Regions from separate parts of the Paenibacillus intestini genome, predicted to be linked through region 2. Evidence: predicted binding sites of a transcription regulator. Region 2 holds the regulator's gene; each other region holds the start of a gene.

Region 1 (5,657 bases), on a different contig from region 2:
ACAGCCTGATTACAAAGAATATGGCTCCCTTTTATAATCATATGCATGAAGGCAACTCTAAGATTGAGACAACAGCGGACAGAAAAACGGAAAATCCAGACTAAACACGCAAAATCATGCCTTAAAAACGTAACATAAACATGGACATTCACTTGTGCAAGGTTCATACTATAATGTGACCAGTGGTTAATAACGAGTCCTTTGTACGAAAAAAAGGACACCAGGCCAGCAACCGTTTTACTGTGACCTGATATACATATCAACAGAGGAGTTGTTAACACATGAATGAAAAAACGTTGGACATGTTTCGCACATTAACGGAATTCCCTTCCGCCTCCGGCTTCGAACGTGAACTGCGCGGCTGGATGAAAGAGCAATTGTCCGCATATACCGATGAATTTGTACAGGATCGCCTGGGAAGTCTCTTTGGTGTTCTGCGCGGAGATGAATCTGGCCCTAAAGTCATGGTGGCCGGACATTTTGATGAAGTTGGCTTCATGACAACAGGCATAACGGAAACAGGTATGATCAAATTCCGTCCGCTCGGTGGATGGTGGAGTCAAGCTGTGCTTTCACAGCGTCTTCAGATTATTACTCCTGAGCGCCGGATTACAGGCGTTGTCGGCTCTACACCTACCCACTTGCTGGATGAATCCCAGCGCAGCAAGCCCGTAGACTTGAATTCAATGTATCTGGATATTGGCGCAGATGATCGTGCGGAGGCAGAATCGTGGGGGATTCATCCGGGAATGCAGATCGTACCGATTTGTGAATTCACACCGATGGCTAACCCTAAGAAAATTATGGCCAAAGCTTGGGATAACCGTTATGGTGTTGGTCTAGCGCTTGAACTGATAGAAGAACTGCATAAAGAAAAGCTACCGAATATCCTCTATTCCGGTGCAACGGTTCAGGAAGAATTGGGACTTCGCGGAGCACGTACAGCAGCCAATCTCATTCAGCCGGACATTTTCTTTGCTCTGGACTGTAGTGCGGCGAACGACATGACGGGTGACAAACAGTCCTTTGGTCATATCGGTCAGGGCGCATTGCTCCGTATCTTCGACCCAGGGATGTTCACGCATCGTGGAATGGTTGAGTATGTTAAGGACACTGCTGCTTCCAATAAGATCAAGACACAATACTTCATCTCGCCGGGCGGGACGGACGCGGGTCAGGTTCACTTGAGCGGTATTGGTGTACCTTCCACCGTAATTGGCATCTGTAGCCGATATATTCACACCTCTTCTTCCATTATTCATACGGATGATTACGATGCGGCTAAAGAATTAATTGTGAAGCTCGTGAAAGGTCTCGATCGTTCAACGATGGAAACCATTATTAATAACGCTTGATATAGGCATAATTCAACGATTTAAAGCTTTAAACTATAGGGATACCTCATTGAATCTTTTTTGGGGTATCTCTTTTTTTAATTGTCACATAAATATATGGATCGTTTGAACATGTTGAGCACGAGATACATAAGATATGATAATGGAAGGTTAGTTAACTAAAGATGAAGAACCAATACATCAAACAGCGGGGGAACTTTGTATGGCAATGGGAAGGAACGGAAAATCAAATAAAGGTTCCAGAAAAACTAATGCCGCAAATACCCTTCTGAGTGGCAATTTAAAAGGTAAAAAACTTGAATTGATTGTTGCCGCGTTATTGGTTAGCGGGAAATTAAGAGTGGATGCGGTCACGCTGTTTAGAGAAGCCACATTAGTTGTAGAATTAGTGGGCCAGTATAAAACACTCCAAAAGATTGAACCCTCTAATTCAGATAAACTAGTACAATTTTTGGATGAAACGGGCCGAGATATGACCCTGAACGATGTCATTCAGGCTTTTCAGCAGCGTATAAATTCCTAAATGCAAGCATGAAAAGAGGTGGCTGTGATGTCTGAGTTTGATGGAGTCGGTTTTGCCGAAATGCTAATTGTACTTATTCTTGTTGTTTTACTAGCCTTTGGTTCTACAGATATCGATACACTTAGCGGTACACCTACTAAAGTCTAACTTGCTTGTTCTTGATGTGTAATCAAACAACAGCGATTTCGAGACGTGTCAACATAGCGACTACTCAAGTTAAGCTCTTGATTTCAGAACGCCAGTCCATAAATAATGGGCTGGCGTTTGTGGTTGTACTACAGAAATAAAGGCGAGAATGCAAACCATGCCAAAATCAGTGTCAGGATTACACAGACATTTTCTACAACTGCTCCATGTTTGGTTCCCGTACTCATCAGATTTGCCCGAATACGCAGTTTTAATGGCGGCAATGGACGAATCCCCCGATTCGTCAAGGAATCGGCAAGCAGATGAAGAGCATAAGCGGAACCTCCAGCGACCCAAATTTCTGGGCCTTGCTGCTGCGTTGTACTGTACAGTAACCCCGTCCAAACAGCTGTTCCATACAAGGTATGGGTTAAGCCCCTGTGTGTAAGTGTCGTGCACAGCATAAGCAGGCTGCCTGCAATCAGATTCCACGGAGCAAAAGCATGACCATAAAAGACCAAGCCCAGTCCAATGGCAAACATCAATACTTTACGCAGTGATCGCGAAGGCAGGAACGACACAAGCCCAATGAATACAGCAAGTAGCAGATTCCACGGTTTGGCCGGAACGTAAAAATACACAAACACAGCCGCAGGCAAAAGAATCGTCTGCAACAGTCGAATCAAACTGCTCGGCAATGCTTTCGATACCAGCAATGAATTAGGCTCATCAATATCTGGCAACAACGATCCTATTAGTGCAACGGTTACAGCCGGAGCAGTAACCTGCATTCCAAGGAGTTGCAACACTGAAAGTGAAACGCCTGTACCGATAATCAGGTGGGATCTTCCCATCATGATGCAAAAACGTCCTTTCGAGAAAATAGGGAACGTAACCGACCCCACTATGATCATACCTCGAACCAAAAATAAGAACAATAGTTCGTATTTCTCATTTCTAAAAATATTTTTGTTTTCGTGACGGTCATCACACTTATTTTAATATGAATGTTCTATCGTAATTAGTGAAATAAATCACATTATGATTGAGTTAGTCGATGTATAATTCAAATATAAGCCATTAAAAATGTTGGTAAATGTACAGGTTTATCCAAGGGAGGGCTACACACATGAACGGAAATAAAGAAAAATTAGTCGTCATCGGTAATGGTATGGCCGGAATCAGCACGGTGGAACAAATTCTAAAATTAACTTCACGCTTTGATATTACGGTTTTTGGTACAGAACCTTATCCTAACTACAATCGTATTATGTTGTCCTACGTACTTGAAGGTAGTAAAACGCTGGATGACATTGTCCTTAATGATCTCCACTGGTACGAGGACTACGGCATTACGCTTCACACAGGAACCACGGTTGCCCGCATTGATGCCGAGACTCGTGAAGTAGTAACCGAAGATGGACACCGTGCTCCGTATGACAAAATTATCATTGCAACAGGGTCAAATTCTTTCATCCTCCCTGTACCCGGACATGACAAGCAGGGTGTCGTTGGTTTCCGCGATATCGCCGATTGCAATATCATGCTGGAAGCTGCAAAAGCATACAAAAAAGCAGCTGTCATCGGGGGCGGACTGCTAGGCCTGGAAGCTGCAAAGGGACTTGTGCAACTCGGTATGGACGTTACTGTTGTGCATCTTATGGATGATCTGATGGAACGCCAGCTCGATCCTCAGGCTTCTGCCATGTTGAAAGCTGAACTGGAACGTCAGGGAATCAAGTTCAAAATGGGCGCTCAAACTTCCGAACTACTGGGTGGTGAACGGGTTGAAGGTATTCGTTTTGCCGACGAATCTGTGCTGAATGTTGATTTTGTGGTCATGGCGGTTGGTATTAAACCGAATATAGCGGTAGCTCGGGAGAGTGGGATCGAAGTCAACCGAGGTATCATCGTGGATGACTACATGCAGACTTCACTGAAAGACGTTTACTCTGTCGGAGAATGTAATGAACATCGCGGTGTGTGTTACGGACTTGTGGCGCCACTGTTTGAACAAGGAATGATTCTTGCGAAACATATTTGCGGAGTCGAAACAGCTCCGTATGAAGGCTCGGTTGTATCCACCAAATTGAAAATTTCGGGTGTAGACGTCTTCTCTACTGGCGAATTCATTGATAGCCCGGAACATAACGTAATTTCGCAAAAAGACGACTGGAAACGAACGTACAAAAAAATCCTGCTTCGTGACAACAAAATGGTAGGTGCTGTACTCTTTGGTGACATTACGGATTCCGCTGAACTGCAGAAACTGATCAAAAACCAGACTGAAATGACAGATGAATTGTACAGTTCCCTTATGGGTACAGGTTGCGGCGGTCATAAAAAAACGACGTCTGTTGAAACGATGCCGGTGGATGAGATCGTTTGTGGATGTAACGGCGTAACCAAAGGCGCCATCGTGGATGTCATCACCAATCAGGGTCTAACTACAGTTGACGAGATTAAAGCCTGCACAGGTGCAACCCGCTCTTGCGGAGGATGCAAACCAGTGGTTGAACAGATTTTACAATACGTGCTTGGAGATAATTTCACTGCCGGTGGCAAACAGGGAATCTGCAGCTGTACAACTCTCGGACGGGATGAGATTGTAGCTGAAATCCGGGAAAAAGGCTTGCAAACGAGCAAGGAAGTCATGAATGTACTTGGTTGGAGCCAGCCTGAGGGCTGCTCGAAGTGTCGTCCGGCCATCAACTACTATCTGGGCATGATTTATCCGGACACACACGAAGATGAAAAAGAATCCCGGTTTGTTAACGAACGTATGAACGCCAATATTCAAAAAGACGGAACATACACCGTTGTACCTCGGATGTACGGCGGGGTAACGACACCAGCCGATCTGAAAAAGATCGCTGACGTTTCGGTTAAATATGATATCAAAGCGGTTAAAGTGACAGGCGGTCAGCGTCTTGATCTCATCGGCGTCAAAAAAGAAGATTTGACTAAAGTATGGGCTGAGCTGGATATGCCTTCGGGTTACGCTTACGCGAAATCGCTTCGTACGGTTAAAACATGTGTTGGCTCCCAATTCTGCCGCTTCGGCACACAGGATTCGATGGCCATGGGTGCGAGAATCGAACGTAAATTTGAACGTCTCGATCTGCCAGCCAAATTCAAATATGCCGTGAACGGCTGTCCTCGGAACTGTGCAGAAGCATGTACGAAGGATATCGGGATCGTCGGCAATGACGGCGGCTGGGAAATCTTCATCGGTGGTAACGGCGGAATCAAAGCAAGGCTCGCTGACTCGCTGTGCAAAGTCAAAACCGATGATGAACTGATCGAATTGTGCGGAGCTATCATGCAGTACTACCGCGAGACAGGTAACTATCTGGAGCGTACTTCCGAATGGGTAGAACGTATGGGTCTGGAGCACATCCGCTCGGTTGTTGTGGATAACGTTGAGGAACGTAAAGCGTTGATGGAACGGATCGAGTTTGCCCTTGCACAGGTGGAAGAACCATGGCAAAAAGCGATTCGTGATGAAGAAGGCCAAAGCAAAATGTTCCATAGCATTGAAGTTACGGCTCGCCCATAAACCAAATTAGATTATATGGGATTCAAATAGAGAAACAAATTGATACAAAAGGAGTGGTTTACGATGACAACCAAACAAACAGGCACGTATTTCC
Region 2 (5,657 bases):
CACACTCCTATCTGACCGGGTACACGCGGCAGTATAATAAACTTGCTGGCTTCTCCGTCTCGCAGACTTACATAAACATTGTTGTCATCCATCGCCGTATTGACTTGAATTCCTCCTGTAGCCATCTTGGACAACGTCGGAGTAATCTCGGCGTATTGTTTGTTCTCCATCGCCTGGGCTACGGTAAACATGGCATCTCCCCACCAGTTTTCAAGCGCCTCATTGGAGTGGTCTACGACATCCAGTTTGAGCGCTCGGGAGCCGATCAGGTTCTGTCCTTCTCTATGAATATATTGCACCAGTCTACCTAAATCTACATTTGGCTTTAAATCAAGTTTCATTTGTACATCATTGCGGTTAATAGTTAACTGAACGCTATTAACACCTTCGTACTGAGTAACCATCTTTTCAATCGGACTCTGTACGGCTACTTGACGGTATATGAACCAACCTCCAAACAACAGGACGGCAGAAACTACGGCGGTTAGAACAATAGGCAATACTTTCAGCTTCAAATGAATTACCCCTCCCAAAATGAGCCCGTCCTTAATCTACAGGCTTGTATATTTAGCTGTACATCATGTCTGCAACGTTTATTGCAGATTTATTTGCGTTGTTCGTTAACTTCAGTACATATCTGAGTATATCACATCGTATATACAATTTCGAAGGCGAAAATATGAATAAATTAATAATTTTAACTATTTCATTTGATGTTCAATGGTTGGAATGCAAAAAACCGGTTCAGTCGGTATCCCGTCTGCCGGTTTTTTGGCTTATTGTTATGTGCAACTATCTATGAATTGACCGTTTTATTCATCATCATAATGGAAGAAGATGTATGAAGTCAGCTGTTCGGTAACGTATATACCAGATCGACTTGCTCTCCGTTGCTAAATCGGTAAAAGCGATAATAGTTATGCGTATCATCGTCATAGTACACTTGCCACACATAGATATTGTTCACAACACCTGGCATGATCCGTTTGATCTCACCGCCTGGAACATCTGAGCTGAAACGGTTGCGAATCTGCATTTCGGTCATCCCGTTCTGCAATAACTCACTGTGCACACCTGCCGCGCCTTGTACAGGCTGATTGTTATTATCAAACTTAACCCAGATCATAATGTCCTGATTATCTTTGTTTTTAGCTGTCATCGTCCAGTATATGTTGTCAGCGCCACTCTTTTCGCCCCACACGTACTTCCGCAGTTCATCAGGTGCTGTAATGCCCAGCTGGTTCTGTGCCGATTCAATCGCCAATGCTTCTTCCTGCCGCTGATCCTGCGTGACATAGACGTAATATCGCTGAAGCCCAATCAAGATCAGAACGAGAATGAGCAGCGATATCCATATCCACTTCTTTTTTTTCTTCAAGAGTTGAACTTCCTTTCCCTAAAAGTGCGCATTGAAGTTGCCTCTTAACGCGCAAGCAATTGATCAAAGGCCAACTGGGATTCCCGCAAAATGCGCTCTTCATCCAGTGTTAAACATTCACCATGTTTTACGACTTGTTTGCCATCTACCCATACATGTTCCACATCTTTCGCCGAAGCCGAGTAAATTGCATGTGAAATCAAATCCGTGTGTGGATAGAAGTGAGCCTGTTCAATGTTGAGTGCAATAAAATCAGCCTTTTTACCAACTTTCAAAACTCCAGTATCGTTCAGGAAGATGGACTTCGCACCGTAAGCTGTTCCAAGAAGCAACGCTTCCCCGGCAGGTACGGCGGTAGGATCACCGGATACTCCTTTATGAATTAAAGCTGCAAGTCTCATTTCCTCAAACATATCCAGATTGTTGTTGCTTGCCGGTCCGTCTGTTCCTAAAGATACAGTAACTCCTGCTTTCAACAAAGCGGGAACACGAGCTACACCCGATGCAAGCTTCAAATTACTACCCGGATTATGGGATACAGCGACATCATGACGTGCCAAGATCTCGATCTCTTCATCGTTGAGATGCACAGCATGCGCTACGAGTGAAGGACGTGAGAAAAAGCCATGCTTCTCCAAATGTGCCACTGGACGCATGCCGTAATCTGATACATTCTGCTCCACTTCACGAAGCGTCTCTGACATGTGCGTATGGAGAGGCAGGTTTAGATCATGCGCAACTTGAACAAGCTTCTCTATGTAATCTGGAGGGCATGTGTAAGGCGCGTGCGGAGAGATTACGGTTGTGATGCGTCCATCCGCCTGTCCATTCCATTCACGCGCAAACGCAGCGGACTCTTCGAGCTTTCGCATCTGCTCTTCTTCGGAGCACAGTCCAATGACACCGCGAGCCAGCGCAGCTCTTGCTCCTGACTGTTCAACCACTTTTGCTACCTGATCCATGTGGTCATACATGTCCAGGAAAGCTGTTGTTCCGCCTTTTAACATCTCAAGCACCGAAAGGGATGCTCCCCAATACACGTCCTCAGAAGTCATTTTGGCTTCCATTGGCCACATTTTTTCTTGTAACCACACTTGCAATGCCAGGTCATCACCATGACCTCGAAGCAGAGACATTGCCGCATGACCATGCGTATTGATCAGACCCGGCAGGAAGAGCAGTCCTTTTCCATCCACTTTAGGCAGGTTCTCGTCACCATCCGGCAGCGTCTCACCAATATGCACAATCTTGTCATTTTCAACGACCATATACCCTTGAATCACAGTCCAATTGGCACCTTCATTTACAGCAAATTTACCATTTTGGATTACCCATTTATTCGTTGTTGTCATCAAGCTCATCTTCCTTCCCGTTCTCCAAATAATAAGCCAAACTGAGCAAATCCGTTGTAAAGTCTGCATGATGAATCCGCACATGTGAAGGCGTTTTTAGAATCGTCGGTGCAAAATTCAGGATCGCCTCAATACCCGATTCAATCAGTTGATCGGCAACATTCTGAGCTTCCGTGTCCGGCACCGTGATGATCCCGATACGGATGTTATCTTTCTGAACCGCTTCTGTAAGTTCTTCCATAGGTTTGACCGTCAGGCTATTAATTTTACTGCCAATCTTAGGCCCAAACGCATCAAAAATAGCGACAATTTTCATATTGTCCTTCAAATAAGCATTATAATTCGATAAGGCATGTCCGAGATTACCGGCCCCTACCAGAGCCACATTAATTTGCTGATCAATTTTCAAAATGTGACGAATCTTCTCGATCAGGTAAGACACATCATACCCGATTCCTTTACGACCAAAATCACCGAAATAAGCTAAATCTTTACGGATTTGAGCTGGATTCAAATCCAGTCGCTGTCCTAGTTCCTGCGAGGAAACCGTTGTCACCTCACGCTGAACCAACTCGTTTAAATAACGCAAATATACAGGCAGACGCCGTACTACCGCTTCTGATATTTTATCCGATTTCATCCTTGCTCCCCCTTACCATCGCCACGATTAAATAAATATTGAAAAGATGAGCATTCTGTATACATGCAATATCCATGCATGATGTCCTCATACAGAATGCCCGAATTATTAGGAATATAAGTTCATTAAAGCGCTGCCCTGTTCGAACTTTGTGAAGTCTTCTTCAAAGTTTAACGCCATGGTGAAGTCCAATGCAATGTTATAGCTTTACATCGTAATTATTTTTGAGTTTCTGCAGGTCGATCTAACCATTCAGCAATACGGGGAACCATCTGTTCTGTCAGCATATGCTCCATCTTTGGTCCCGGTAGCGAATACAGGAAGTACTTGCCGTAATAAGCTTCAATTACACGCGTATCATACACAATGACGATTCCGCGATCTTTGCCTGTCCGAACGAGTCGGCCGAAGCCCTGCTTGAAGCGAATGACTGCCTGTGGCACAGACAGCTTCATGAATGGATTCTTCTTCTGCTCTTGCAACAGTTCACTCTTCGCTTCCAGAAGCGGATGGTTAGGCGGCTGGAAAGGCAGTCTCACAATCGCAAGACAGGTCAGCGCTTCACCCGGAATATCCACGCCCTCCCAGAAGCTACTCGTACCCAGCAGGACTGCTGCTTTGGCATCCTGGAAGCGTCGGGTCAACTTCGAACGATTCCCGCTGTCAACACCTTGCCCCAGTAACGAGATGTCATTCCCGGACAAAGCCTCTTTCAGTGGTTCATAGACTTGTCGAAGCATTTTATAAGAGGTAAACAGCACCATCATACGTCCTTGAGTTGCAATCGCCGTCTCAGCAAGAGAGTGCACCAGCATCTGTACAAAGTGCGCGTCCCCTACGCTCCCCTTCAGACTCGGGAAATCCCGCGGGATTACTAACAAAGCTTGTTCCCGATAATTGAATGGGGAAGGTAGCATCGAGGTCAGAAGCCGATTATTGTCGGCAGCTTCCTGCAAACCCAGTTGCTCAATCATGAACTGGAATGACTTATCCACCGACAGCGTAGCCGATGTAAGCACAACGCTTTTCTTTTTATCGAAAAACATCTCTTTCAATTGCGCGCTCACATCAACCGGAACAGCGTATAGCTGGAGTGACTTGCTACGGAACTGTCCGCTGGCCTCCATCCAGTACACGGTCTTGGCATCATCCATACGCATGAAGAATCTTAAATTCTCCTTCATCGTCGTCAGATCTTTCAAGAGCCCGGTGATATCAGTGATCAGACTGTCGGACTGATAATCATCCTGATCTTCTTTTACTTCGAGCAACAGTTTGTCACCCTTACGAACCAAATCACCCAATGTCACATAGATCTGGTTCTCCAAATCCTGCAACTCCTGCCACTTGGCAGGCTTCTGAGACGCTTTAAGCCGCAGCGAGAACTGTCCGGTCTCCCCTGGAGAAGCATCACTCCGTTCAGGCAAAAGACCAAACAGAGCATCGCTCAGACGATCCCACATTTCCTTCACTTCCACGGCGAGAGGAAACATCTGATCCACCATTGAACCCCACTGTACACCGTTCTCGTGCCCTGACAACTGAGAGCGAAGCATGGGAAGCTGACCATTACGACTATCTTTGAACAAACGGGTCAGTGTGTGTACGAGCGTAAAATACTTCATGTGAAGCCCCAAATGTTTACCCGCTACATCTTCAAGATGGTGCGCTTCATCAATGACCAGACTTTCATAAGCTGGCAACAGCTGATGAGCAGCCTTCACGTCTGTAAACAGTTTGGAGTGATTGGTAATCACAATATCAGAAAGTCCCGCCTCATGTTTCGCACGATGATAGAAGCACTTGCGGAACCACGGACAGGATCTACCGAGACAAGACTCGGACTCGCTCTGCACCGTTTCCCAGAAATCTCCTCCGCGTGCACTGAGGTTCAATTCTTCATCGTCACCCGTTTCGGTTTGTGTGAGCCACACAATCATCTGTGCTGCCGTGAAGTAATCCTCTTTCGGCGTAGCAAATTCACGTTTGTTGATTTTGTGTTCGAATTTGCGTAGACAGAGATAATGGCCTCTCCCCTTGAACACGGAAGCTTTGAACGGAAAAGGAACCACCTGCGTCAGCATCGGAATATCCCGTTCGCGCAGTTGTTCTTGCAAGTTAATGGTGTGAGTGCTTACCATCACCTTCTGTTCTTGTTTTACACTTTCATAAATAGCAGGTAACAAATATCCCAGGGATTTCCCTGTTCCCGTTCCGGCTTCCAGCAAAAGATGTTTCTCTTCATCCAGTGCCTGCCGCACGCTGCCAAACATCTGTGTCTGTGCTT
Region 3 (5,657 bases), on a different contig from region 2:
CCGCGTCCCATGTCAGTACTCCAGGTGGTGCTGTTCGTTCAGACGTTTGCGGAAAATATAATAACTCCAGATCTGATATCCAAGTACAAACGGTAACAAGGTGCACGCAACAATAGTCATCACTTTTAATGAGTAAGGTCCCGATGCTGCGTTATATACGGTCAGATCAAATGCCGAATTGATGGAACTCACCATAACTCGTGGGAACAATCCGATAAATACGGAGGCAAAAGCAATGGCAATAACCGCACCTGTCATCCCGAAAGCCCAACCTTCACGCTGCTGACGAATGAAGTAAGCCGCAAGAGCCAGTGCCATGGCACCAAGCAGAACCATAATCCAGAGCGCCCAGCCACGAACAGCAAACACATCGGTCATCAGATAGGTCAATAATGCGTATATCGCAAGCACTGCAACCAGCGGTATCATCAACTTTTTCGCCATATAAAGTGCACGTTCTCTCAATTCACCTACGGTACGCAGGGAGGCAAATAACAGCCCGTGAACCAGACATAATAGCGTTACACTCAAACCACCCACAACGGTGTACGGATTCACAATATCCAGGAAACCGGCATGCATTTGCATTTGCTCATCAATGGGCAGACCTTTCATCAACGTTGCAAAAACAACCCCAAACAGGAATGGCAGTAAAGTACTTGCCACTACGATAATAATGTCCCATGTTTTACGCCAGCGCTGCTGTTTCATTTTACTGCGGAACTCAAAGGCGACGCCGCGTCCAATCAACAACAGCAACACAACCACCAGTGGCAGATAGAATCCGCTGAACAGCGTTGCATACCAGTGCGGGAAAGCCGCAAACATGGCACCGCCTGCGGTCAGCAACCAGACCTCGTTTCCATCCCAGAATGGCCCAATCGAATTGATTAATGTACGACGTTCACGATCTGTTTTGGCAATCAGACCCGTAGACATCCCTACCCCGAAGTCGAATCCTTCGAGAAAGAAAAAACCGATAAACAATACGGCGATCAGTACAAACCACAACTCACTTAGTAACAACGGAATACCCCCCATCTACGCCAAACGGATCAGCCGGCTCATCATGCTCGTCTGACTTATCGACGGCATATGGACCTGCTTTGATTTTGCGTACAAACAGATACACCATCACGATGCCAAGAACCGTATACGCCGCAGTAAAGGCAATCGTGGAGAACAAAATCATTCCTGCGGAAACATTAGGTGACACACCTGCCTCGGTCGTCATATACCCGAACACCGTCCATGGCTGTCTTCCGACTTCAGTCATAATCCATCCTGCTGAATTCGCAATAAACGGCAGGGAGATCGCAAAGACCATCAGACGCATAAACCAGGGTTTCGCCACTTCCAGCTTCTTGCGCCAAGCCAGATATGTACCATACATCGCAAGCAGAATCATCAAGCCGCCTGCAGCAATCATGACACGGAAGCTCCAGAATGTGGTTCGCACTGGTGGAATGTAATCTCCGGGTCCATACGTTTGCTGGTACTCGGCATTCAGTTCTTTCATGCCTTTGACACTACCGGAAAATTTACTATAAGAGAGATAACTGAGTAATCCAGGGATTTTGATCTCACCGGAGTTCTCCTGTTTATCCGGGTCAATGGAAGCGATAACCGTCCACGGTGCCGGGTCTTCAGTTGTTGTCCAGGTTCCCTCACTTGCAGCCATCTTCATCGGCTGTGTTTCCACCAGATATTGAGCCTGGAAGTGCCCTGAGAAGGCCACGCCCAGCGAGGAGACAAGACCGATAATAACCGCGATGTTAAAGGATCTGCGGAATACTTCGACATCCTTCTTTTTCATTAACTTATAAGCACTAATGCCCGTCACGACAAAGGCTCCCGTCATTAACGCACCAAAAATCGTATGCGGGAATTCAACGAGAAACTGTCCATTTGTAATGAGTGCAAAGAAGTCATTCATCTCCGCCCGGCCATTATTGATGGCGAATCCAACGGGATGTTGCATAAACGAGTTCGCTGCCAGAATCCACACCGCTGACAGGAATGTGCCGACAAATACAAGCCAGATACAAGCCAGATGTACTTTTTTGGACAGTCGATCCCAGCCGAATATCCATAAACCGATAAATGTGGACTCCATAAAAAATGCCAGCAAAGCCTCGATCGCCAGCGGCGCACCGAAGACATCACCAACAAAGCGGGAATACTCCGACCAGTTCATACCGAACTGGAACTCTTGCAAAATACCGGTGACCACACCGACGGCAAAGTTAATCAGGAACAACTTGCCCCAGAACTTGGCCATCGTTTTGTAAATCTCTTTTCCCTTCGCAACATACAACGTCTCCATAATGGCTACCAACAGCACGAGGCCAATGGATAGCGGTACGAAGAAAAAGTGGAAAATCGTTGTAAGTGCATACTGGATACGCGATAACATAATCGGATCCATACCTTTACCCCTTCTTTCTGCTCGCTTTAGCAAGATACGTAAATGGCTTTGAAGCGGGCTTCTTCGCTGTCTGTCCTCCAAATACGTTGATGAACGTATTGTGCCAGATTACCTAATTTTCACATGTGATAATTATCACTAACTCGTCCCTCTTACGTAAAAAAAGTGACCTCGGTCACACAATAGATAAAATTAAGCCTATTTATCAGGCTTGTTCGTTGCCTGATTGGTCTTGACTGATGCACGTATTCATGGAAGTTGTTCATGTTTGGAGACAAATGCCCATATGTTAGTGTCAGACGGAGATATGTGAAGTGCTACAGCGGCTTTTTACATACCAAAAATCCCTTATCAAGGTGTGGTGAGTTACAAATGGAACATGCTGAACCGTTAACAGATGCGGATCCAAAGCCAAAACAGAGGCAGGAAGAGGATATAAAACAGGCAACAATGGACCTGTCTGTGTCCACAGATCTTGCCGTTCAATATGTGATTTTCCCGCGAAAAGGAGGCTGGTTATCCTTCCCCTACCCGGACATCGTTGCTTTATTTGCAGCTCAAGAAGGCACGATCTTATATGTCAGTAGCCGTACGGCTGAGGAAGAAGAATTACCAAAATCCATTCAGGTGATCTCTCTTTCGGAAGCGGAGAACCGATTACAGGAACCACATACAGTTGCAATCGTCGCACACCCATACTGGCTTATAGCGGTAGCTTCACTACAACCTGAATTATGTATTGCACTATTGCCTGAACCCGTAGGAGATGAAGCTGCATCTCCACTCTGGGAGAGCAATATCTCCAGACTTGTCGGCATTGCCGATCTAGTGGCCACATCCTCGGAAACCCGGTATATGAAGCTGCTCTTTCAAGGTACCCGTGCCATCTGGCTAGGGGGAGAAGACACTTCACCAGCCGGTTACATCCATTATGACGGTACACGTATTCCACTGCGCGATTATGAGATATTTTTTATGCATGCACTTCAGCAGGTACTGACTGGTAAACCAGACCGCGTTACCACGCTTCAATGTCGTTTGCGAGCCGACTACTACAGACAGCTCCGAGCCAAAACAGGTGCTCATGAAACCATCTCGTTTCTTCTGTCCGCATATGAGTATTTACTGGAAGATTCACGTGCCGCCGCCTCACTCAAGGAAGCATTCACTCATGCTATCATCAACGGAAGGCAGGATTGTGTGGTGTCTCATTACCGGTTCCTCTCCGCCATCTATGCGAGATCAGGTCAGATTGAAGAAGCTCTACAGGTGTTTGGCATCAGTGCAAATAATGAGCAGGAACGTCATCATTATGAGCAATTGTGCCGCTGGCTTGAAGCCGGAGAAGAACAGTTGGTTCGAGCAGAACTGCTGCGCATCAATGATGATTATGGCAGTGCTCTGCGCGTCCTGGATGAGCTTGGCGGGGAAACGGCAAGGCATTGGAAGTTCCGTATCTATCAGGAAACAGAGTGTGTGGAGGATGCGCTCGCGCTCGTTCATGCCAGTGATATTCAGGATGCGACCAGCCTTCTGCAATATCGACAACTATCCGGGACGGCACTGGCTCTTCGAGGGGAACGTCACGGTGCGGTAAGGCTGTTTCTGGAGACAGCTGTGGAGGATGAAGAGGCCTTAGCTCGGATTATGGAACTGGAGCTGCTCGATCAAGCCGTACAGCAGTTGCTTGGGGAGGTGCCTTAATGATAGACCCGAAGAAGCGCAGAACCCCTGGAAGTAGGCCCGTTATGCATGATTCACTTCAATCGACTTCGAGTTCCGAAGCCCAAAGCCAAAGCTTCTCAAGTCAAGTTCATCGCATCATTAACTCACGGATCGAAGAGGAAACGAATTCTTCCGCGAGCCGTGATGTAGAGGTAGACGCGTACGAACAAAACTCTCCCGTGCGTCGGGTGCGCAAAAATAAAAACAACAAGCTGACTGCTATGCTTCAGGTACGTAATGAGCAAGGACGTTATCTGGAAGAAGTGTTGCAAAATCTGAGTGAATTCGTGGATGAAATCGTCATTGTGGATGATGCCAGTACAGATGGAACACCGGAAATATGCAGAGCTTTCCCAAAAGTAGTTCGTCTTGATGTGTTAGAGAAGCCATTGTTTGCCGAAGAATGGCGCCTTCGCAACACGTTATGGCAAGCTGCAGTCAGTACAGATCCAGACTGGCTTCTCTCGGTAGATGCCGATGAACTATACAGTGCTGAAGCCAAAAAGGCAATGCGCAAACTCATTGATCAGGACTACGCAGACTGGTTTGCCTTCCGATTCTACGATATGTGGGGTTGCCGAACACATTATCGGGAGGATGAGCTGTGGTCCATGCACAAACGTCACACTGCCTCCCTTGTCCGTTATATGCCGGGCTATCCTTACTTTTACCCGCAACAGAATCACCATGTTCCTCGTCTTCCCGCGTCCTGCACCGTGTTACCAGGGGTATGCACTGAACTGAAAGTTCAGCATCTCGGCTGGGCTGGAAGTTTGGAGGATCGGGTACGCAAATATTTACGTTACAAACGTATTGATCCGCATGGGGAATGGGGCAACCCAGCGCAGTATGAGTCCATTCTGGACCCTGAACCGCGCCTGCTCCCTTGGAAGGAGGAGTCGTAATATGGGTGTGGTCAGCATACTGACCCATAGTTTTACCGATGGTTACAACCGGGAGTTTGGCCGGGTATTTGGCGGCGGGCTGGAACGTTATATTCTCGATCTATGCAGTGTCATCCGCGGACTCGGACATATTCCCGAGGTACACCAGCTGTCCTATTTCGAATCATTCCAGACCCGAACCGAACAGATCGACGTCTATGGTTACGATTACGACATGGAAAATGTACCGGAAGCTTTTGACCGGATGGCCGCAGCCGCTCGCGGTCCAATCATCTATGCCAGTTGCCTGTGGCAACCCATCACCTATAAACCTGGCAGTCTCGGAATATGCCATGGCATTAATTGGGATCGCCCCCGTCTGCCGCTTGAGACGAAACGCCAGGTTGCCGATCACATTCAGCTCGCGCTGGACGGACTGGTTCGCATCGTTTCGGTAGACTCTCATTTCCAGACTTTCTGCAGGGCAGCTTGTATGTATACCGATTCAGAACAAATTGTGCTGATTCCCAACGCAGTGGACACCTCTTATTTCATCCCGGCTCCGCCAAGCAGGATGCTCACACCGCAGCATGAAGAGGAATGGATGACGGCATGGAAAA
Region 4 (5,657 bases), on a different contig from region 2:
TCACCGACATCGTAATCCCTCCGCTTTTTTGGATTTCTGGACACATTATATTGTTGCAATAGACGTATCATCATGTGTCCAAAGCCGCGATTTATGTGAATTGTTTCACATGATCCGGAACACGTTCTCTCTACTGGGGAACCGGAACCGCGGAATGAATGTTTTTCTTATATTTTCAGTATACGTCGAGCAAGTCACACCATCTGTGATTTTTATCACAAACTTTGGATGTTGTCTTATTGAACTGCGCCACGGTTGTTCACACTTGACCACTCCGCGGGCAGAACAACTTCAGATCGCCGTTATCCCCGGATTTTTTCGATTCACTTTTCCAAAGTGAAAATCCGGGGATAAATGCGAACGCTTCGCTTCTTCCGTCTGTCCTGCCCGCTCCGTTATCGTGTGAACCTCTTCTGTGCAAACAGCCACCTCCCCTTTGTTCCTAGCATTTTGGGGAACCATTGCTCCGCTATGCTCGGAGCAACCAAGGGCATGATATAGGTTCCTGAAAAACGGACGCTTCGCCTCTCCGTTTTTCTGCCCATCCTTTTTCTACTGTTTACGCTGGAACCACTTTGCTACAACCCTACTGGTGCGTTGTCCGTATGACCTCGTTCATGCATGAGACTAGATCGCTCCTGAAAAACGGAGGCTTCGCTTCTCCGTTTTTCTGCCCATCCTTTTTCTACTGCTTACGCGGGTATCACTTTGCTACAACTCTACTGGTGCGTTGTCCGTATGACCTCGTTCATGCATGAGACTAGATCGCTCCTGAAAGACGGACGCTCCGCCTCTCCGTTTTTCTGCCCATTTTGACTCGCTACGATGACTTAGTCTGCGCTGTGCCTGTGGACGGTCCGCTTCGACCTTGCACAAGACCTGTCTAGCGGACTGATAAATGAGGGCTTCGTTTCTCGTTTCTCTGCCCTCTTTTCCTCACCTCCTTTCCTATCTCTCCGTTCTTTCCTTCGGCTATGCAACTATACGGCAATCGGGGCTCCCCAATGTGGAGAACCCCTGAATCACTTGCCTTAACTTGAAGTACTAAGTTGTAATTTATGTTGCTTGTTATTCAAATTTGCCATAGAAAGCGTTGCGGTACACATCGGCAAGTTCAGTGACCAGCGGCAGTTTTGGATTCGCTGTTGTACATTGGTCTTCGAAGGCACGATCTGCCAAGTAGTCTACACGCGATTCGAAGTCTTTCGCGTCAAAGCCGATCTCCTGGAACGATTCCTCGATGCCCAGTTTTTTGTTCAGATCACGGATGGCTTTGATCAAGCTGTTCACGCCTTCTTCGGTTGTACGTGCTGGTAATCCGAGAATACGTGCGATTTCGGCGTACCGCTCATCGGCCACAAAGTGCGAATATTTCGGGAACGATGCAAATTTCGTCGGTTTTTTCGCATTGTAACGAATAACGTGTGGTAATAGGATGGCATTGGTGCGTCCGTGTGCGGTGTGATATTGACCTCCCCATTTATGCGCCAAGCTGTGGTTAATGCCCAGGAACGCGTTGGCAAAAGCCATACCGGCAATCGTGGAAGCATTATGCATTTTCTCACGTGCCAGTTTGTCACCTTGCAGTGACGATTGCTCCAGGTATTGGAACACCAGTTGGATGGCTTTGATTGCCAGACCGTCTGTGTAGTCATTCGCCATAACGGATACGTACGCTTCAATCGCATGTGTCAATACGTCCATACCGGTGTCGGCTACTGCCGTTTTTGGCAAACTGTATACGAACTCAGGGTCAACAATCGCTACGTCTGGTGTCAATTCATAGTCAGCGAGCGGATATTTGGTGTTGCCATGCTCTTTATCCGTAATTACCGCAAACGATGTGACTTCCGAACCTGTACCTGATGTTGTCGGGATGGCTACGAATTTCGCTTTTGATCCGAGTCTTGGGTATTTGTAAATCCGTTTACGGATATCCATGAATTTTTGTTTCAGGTTGTTGAACTCTGTATCCGGATATTCATAGAACAACCACATCGCTTTGGCAGCATCCATTGGTGACCCGCCACCGAGTGCGATAATACAGTCTGGCTGGAAGCGTTCCATCATGGCTGTACCGCGGTCTACTGTTGTTGTTGATGGATCCGGCTCAACTTCTGAGAAGACTTCAATCGCTACCGGTGTCTGACGTTGACGCAGATAATGCTCTACTTTTTCCACATATCCGAGTTTGACCATCATGGCATCTGTAATAATCGCTACGCGAGTAATGTCCGGCATTTTGGCAAGGTATTGAGTTGCCCCTTTTTCGAAGTAGACTTTGTTCGGCACTTTGAACCATTGCATATTCACGGTACGGCGAGCCACCCTTTTCACATTGATTAGGTTCACAGCAGTTACGTTGGAAGATGTCGAGTTACGTCCGTACGATCCACAACCCAGTGTCAACGATGGCATGTTGGTATTATAGATATCTCCGATTGCGCCATGTGTTGAAGGGGAGTTCACGATAATCCGTCCGGTTTGCAGGCGATCCGCAAATTGATTGATCACTTCTTCATTGTTCGAATGAATGACAGAGGAGTGACCCATACCACCAAAAGCAACCACTTCTGCCGCACGCTCAATACCATCTTTTGCAGATTTAACTTTGTAACATGCCAGCACCGGACTCAGTTTCTCAGCAGACAATGGGAATTTGGTGCCTACACCTTCAATCTCGGCTACCAGAATTTTAGTACCTGCCGGTACTTCAATACCGCACATTTTGGCAATGTTCACAGCGGACTGACCTACAATGGTCGGGTTAACCGCACATTTCTCTGCGTTGATTGCACCTGCTGTCAGTTTGGCTGCCTCTTCTTTGTTCACAAAGTAACAGCCGTTCGTAATCATTTTCTTTTTCACTTGATCGAAGATGGGTTCTTCAATAATGACCGCTTGTTCGGACGCACAGATCATACCATTGTCAAAAGACTTCGACAGAATCAAATCCGTTACCGCCTGGTTGATATCTGCACTTTTCTCGATAAAGCAAGGCACGTTACCTGGTCCTACGCCCAGTGCCGGTTTACCACAGCTGTATGCTGCCCGTACCATCGCTGATCCGCCTGTCGCCAAGATGAGAGCCACATCATTGTGATTCATCAATGCGTTCGTACGATCCATGGATGGATCATCAATCCATTGGATACAGTCGGCTGGAGCACCGTTTTTCACAGCAGCTTCAAGCAAAATTTTCGCGGCCTCGCGGCTACAGTTCTGTGCGGAAGGGTGGAAACCAAAGATGATCGGATTACGTGTTTTGATGGCAATCAGTGCTTTAAACATCGTTGTTGATGTCGGGTTGGTTACCGGTGTGATCCCCATGATAATACCAACCGGCTCCGCAATTTTCTGGAAGCTGTCATATTCATTGTCTTCGATAACGCCTACTGTTTTTTCATATTTAATGCTGTTATAAACATACTCTGTTGCGAATATATTTTTAATAATTTTATCTTCATATACACCGCGTCCCGTTTCTTCCACGGCCATTTTGGCGAGCATCATATGTTTATCCAGTCCCGCAAGCGCCATTGCCTGCACAATCCGGTCTATTTGCTCCTGATCCATGGACATGAATGCTGCATGTGCTTTGTTCGCTTTATCAATTAACGTTTGAATATACTGACCTGCTGTCGGTTCTTTTGTTGGGGCGACTTCATTTTTTACAGCCATCTCCCTCATCCTCCTAAAGGTTCGTATTGGTTTGTCTCTCTTCTTTACATGCACATCGTACCATGGGGAAAAGATATATTATGTGATTTTTTTCACAAAGTATGACAAATTTTAGTTAAGTTTTTAACCTCCCCTTAGAAGTCATATTTCAGTTTCTATTTAAAATAGTAGACCAACAGCCTCATCCTTCCCCTCGAAAAGTGAATTTAATCACAATGTTTGAAATTTCGCCATTTTTAAATGCTTTCCATGCCCCTCAAACGGTAAGATTAGGTATATACTGAACTTAAAAATTGAACCACCGCAATTTGTACCGTACCTCCACACGGCCGAGATGCCCAGATCAGGATGGCACAGTTTGCGGCGAACCTCGGGGGCAACATGTAGCTGCACTCGCCAGACCGGGGAGATAAAGGGGAGATCAACGTATGGGAGAACTAACAAACGTACTGGAAAAACGCGGAAACACCAACTGTTTCTCGGAAGTGAATTTTAATCATCTGCTCGTAACGATGAAAGACCGAACCTACCCGGAAGGAACACATCTGTACTGGGAAGGTGACGTCTCTGACAAACTTTATTATATGAAACGGGGACGTGCACAGATCACGAAATCCACCGACGAGGGCAAGGAACTGATCATGTACATGTACCAGACAGGCGATATGATTGGTCAGGCCGATCCGTTCTTTGGCTCCAGACACAGCTTCTCGGCGGAAGTACTGGAGGACAGCGAGATTGGTGTGCTGGAACACAAGGACCTGGAAATGTTGATCTGTCAGCATTGTGACTTTGCGATTGATTTCATGAAGTGGATGGGCATTCATCATCGTTTAACCCAAACAAAGTTCCGGGATTTGATGTTGTACGGTAAACCTGGGGCACTCTGTTCTACCTTGATCAGGCTATCCAATTCGTATGGAGAGGCGCACGGAGATCATGTGATGATTCATAAAAAAATTACCCACACGGATCTGTCCAATATGATTGGCGCTACCCGTGAAAGTGTAAACCGCATGCTCAGTGACCTTCGCAAAAAAGATGCCATTGAATATGACAATGGTATGATTGTGATCAAAGACCTGAAAATGTTGCAGGGCATTTGCCACTGCGAATTGTGCCCGAATGAAATTTGCCGCATTTGACGTCATGTTAAATGAATAGCTTGACCTCAGGTAGCGGGCCTTTCACTTGCTGTCACGACTGTTTAAAGAGTTCATCATACAGTAAAAAGCCCAAATTTGATTATTATCAACATTGGGCTTTTCGTATTTCCTTGTATGTGCTCAGGATGCGTTGACAAGTTCAAGCTTCACCGCATCCCGTGGATTTAATTTCATATCCAATCCATTCTCCATTAACTCTTTATCATTGACCTTGATTACCCAGCGCTGATTCGTCCGAGGCATAACATTCTCAACGGCAACAACAAACTTGTTATTCTCCGACAGACGCACAACTCCACTGGATTTTAATACGTCACGAACAGTGCATTCTTGCACATAAATACCGGCATACTGCCGATTCAGATTTGGTTCCACGCTACCACCGCTCACTTTAAGCAGGGTTGTCTGATATGCGACACCTTCTCCCCCGCTGTCAGCAGCTTTGACGTATATAATGACTTCATCCTTAGCATGAAGCTCGGTATCCCACTTTTCTGGAGCAATATCCTTACCGTTCAGCTTCACTGCCCAACTCAGAGACGAATCAAGAGAAACCTCACCCACAGACTGGATCCGTTTTCCGTCTGCCGTAAAATCAACCAGCCCGCTGTTCAGCAAAGCTTTTTTGAGCGTCAAGCCTTCACTGAAATCTCGTTTGATGGACTTCGTCGCATCAGGTAAAAAAGTACTGCCATCAATGGCAACCGTAATCGTATTGGCTGAATCTTTCTCTGAGACAACCGGCTGTTCGGAAGGCTGTGTCTCTCTGGTACACCCCGTCAAAATGACGAGAACAAGCATACATAGACC

Evidence for each region. The regulator Rex, encoded in region 2, represses fermentation and respiration genes when NADH is low (regulators of the CRP and FNR family bind a similar motif). The targets are predictions, from matches to a motif close to TTGTGAAATATTTCACAA.
Region 1: the regulator Rex is predicted to act here: its motif matches at 3,027-3,044, upstream of nirB (nitrite reductase large subunit NirB).
Region 3: the regulator Rex is predicted to act here: its motif matches at 2,552-2,569, upstream of J2T16_RS14880 (cytochrome ubiquinol oxidase subunit I).
Region 4: the regulator Rex is predicted to act here: its motif matches at 3,762-3,779, upstream of adhE (bifunctional acetaldehyde-CoA/alcohol dehydrogenase).

Annotation. Positions count from the first base shown of each region.
Region 1 is NZ_JAURUN010000003.1:369,250-374,906, reverse strand. Features, by position in the region: gene J2T16_RS10895 (M42 family metallopeptidase) at 282-1,355, shown strand; gene J2T16_RS10890 (hypothetical protein) at 1,558-1,878, shown strand; gene J2T16_RS10885 (metal-dependent hydrolase) at 2,154-2,861, opposite strand; gene nirB (nitrite reductase large subunit NirB) at 3,134-5,563, shown strand; gene nirD (nitrite reductase small subunit NirD) at 5,627-5,657, shown strand, end outside.
Region 2 is NZ_JAURUN010000001.1:66,745-72,401, reverse strand. Features, by position in the region: gene J2T16_RS00400 (hypothetical protein) at 1-515, opposite strand, end outside; gene J2T16_RS00395 (hypothetical protein) at 848-1,378, opposite strand; gene J2T16_RS00390 (amidohydrolase) at 1,423-2,730, opposite strand; gene J2T16_RS00385 (redox-sensing transcriptional repressor Rex) at 2,714-3,370, opposite strand; gene dinG (ATP-dependent DNA helicase DinG) at 3,589-5,657, opposite strand, start outside.
Region 3 is NZ_JAURUN010000004.1:385,697-391,353, forward strand. Features, by position in the region: gene cydD (thiol reductant ABC exporter subunit CydD) at 1-11, opposite strand, end outside; gene cydB (cytochrome d ubiquinol oxidase subunit II) at 13-1,026, opposite strand; gene J2T16_RS14880 (cytochrome ubiquinol oxidase subunit I) at 1,013-2,428, opposite strand; gene J2T16_RS14885 (hypothetical protein) at 2,801-4,132, shown strand; gene J2T16_RS14890 (glycosyltransferase) at 4,132-5,058, shown strand; gene J2T16_RS14895 (glycosyltransferase family 4 protein) at 5,060-5,657, shown strand, end outside.
Region 4 is NZ_JAURUN010000003.1:751,862-757,518, reverse strand. Features, by position in the region: gene pflB (formate C-acetyltransferase) at 1-10, opposite strand, end outside; gene J2T16_RS12655 (hypothetical protein) at 260-421, opposite strand; gene J2T16_RS12650 (hypothetical protein) at 712-876, opposite strand; gene adhE (bifunctional acetaldehyde-CoA/alcohol dehydrogenase) at 1,069-3,681, opposite strand; gene J2T16_RS12640 (Crp/Fnr family transcriptional regulator) at 4,110-4,826, shown strand; gene J2T16_RS12635 (hypothetical protein) at 4,968-5,657, opposite strand, start outside.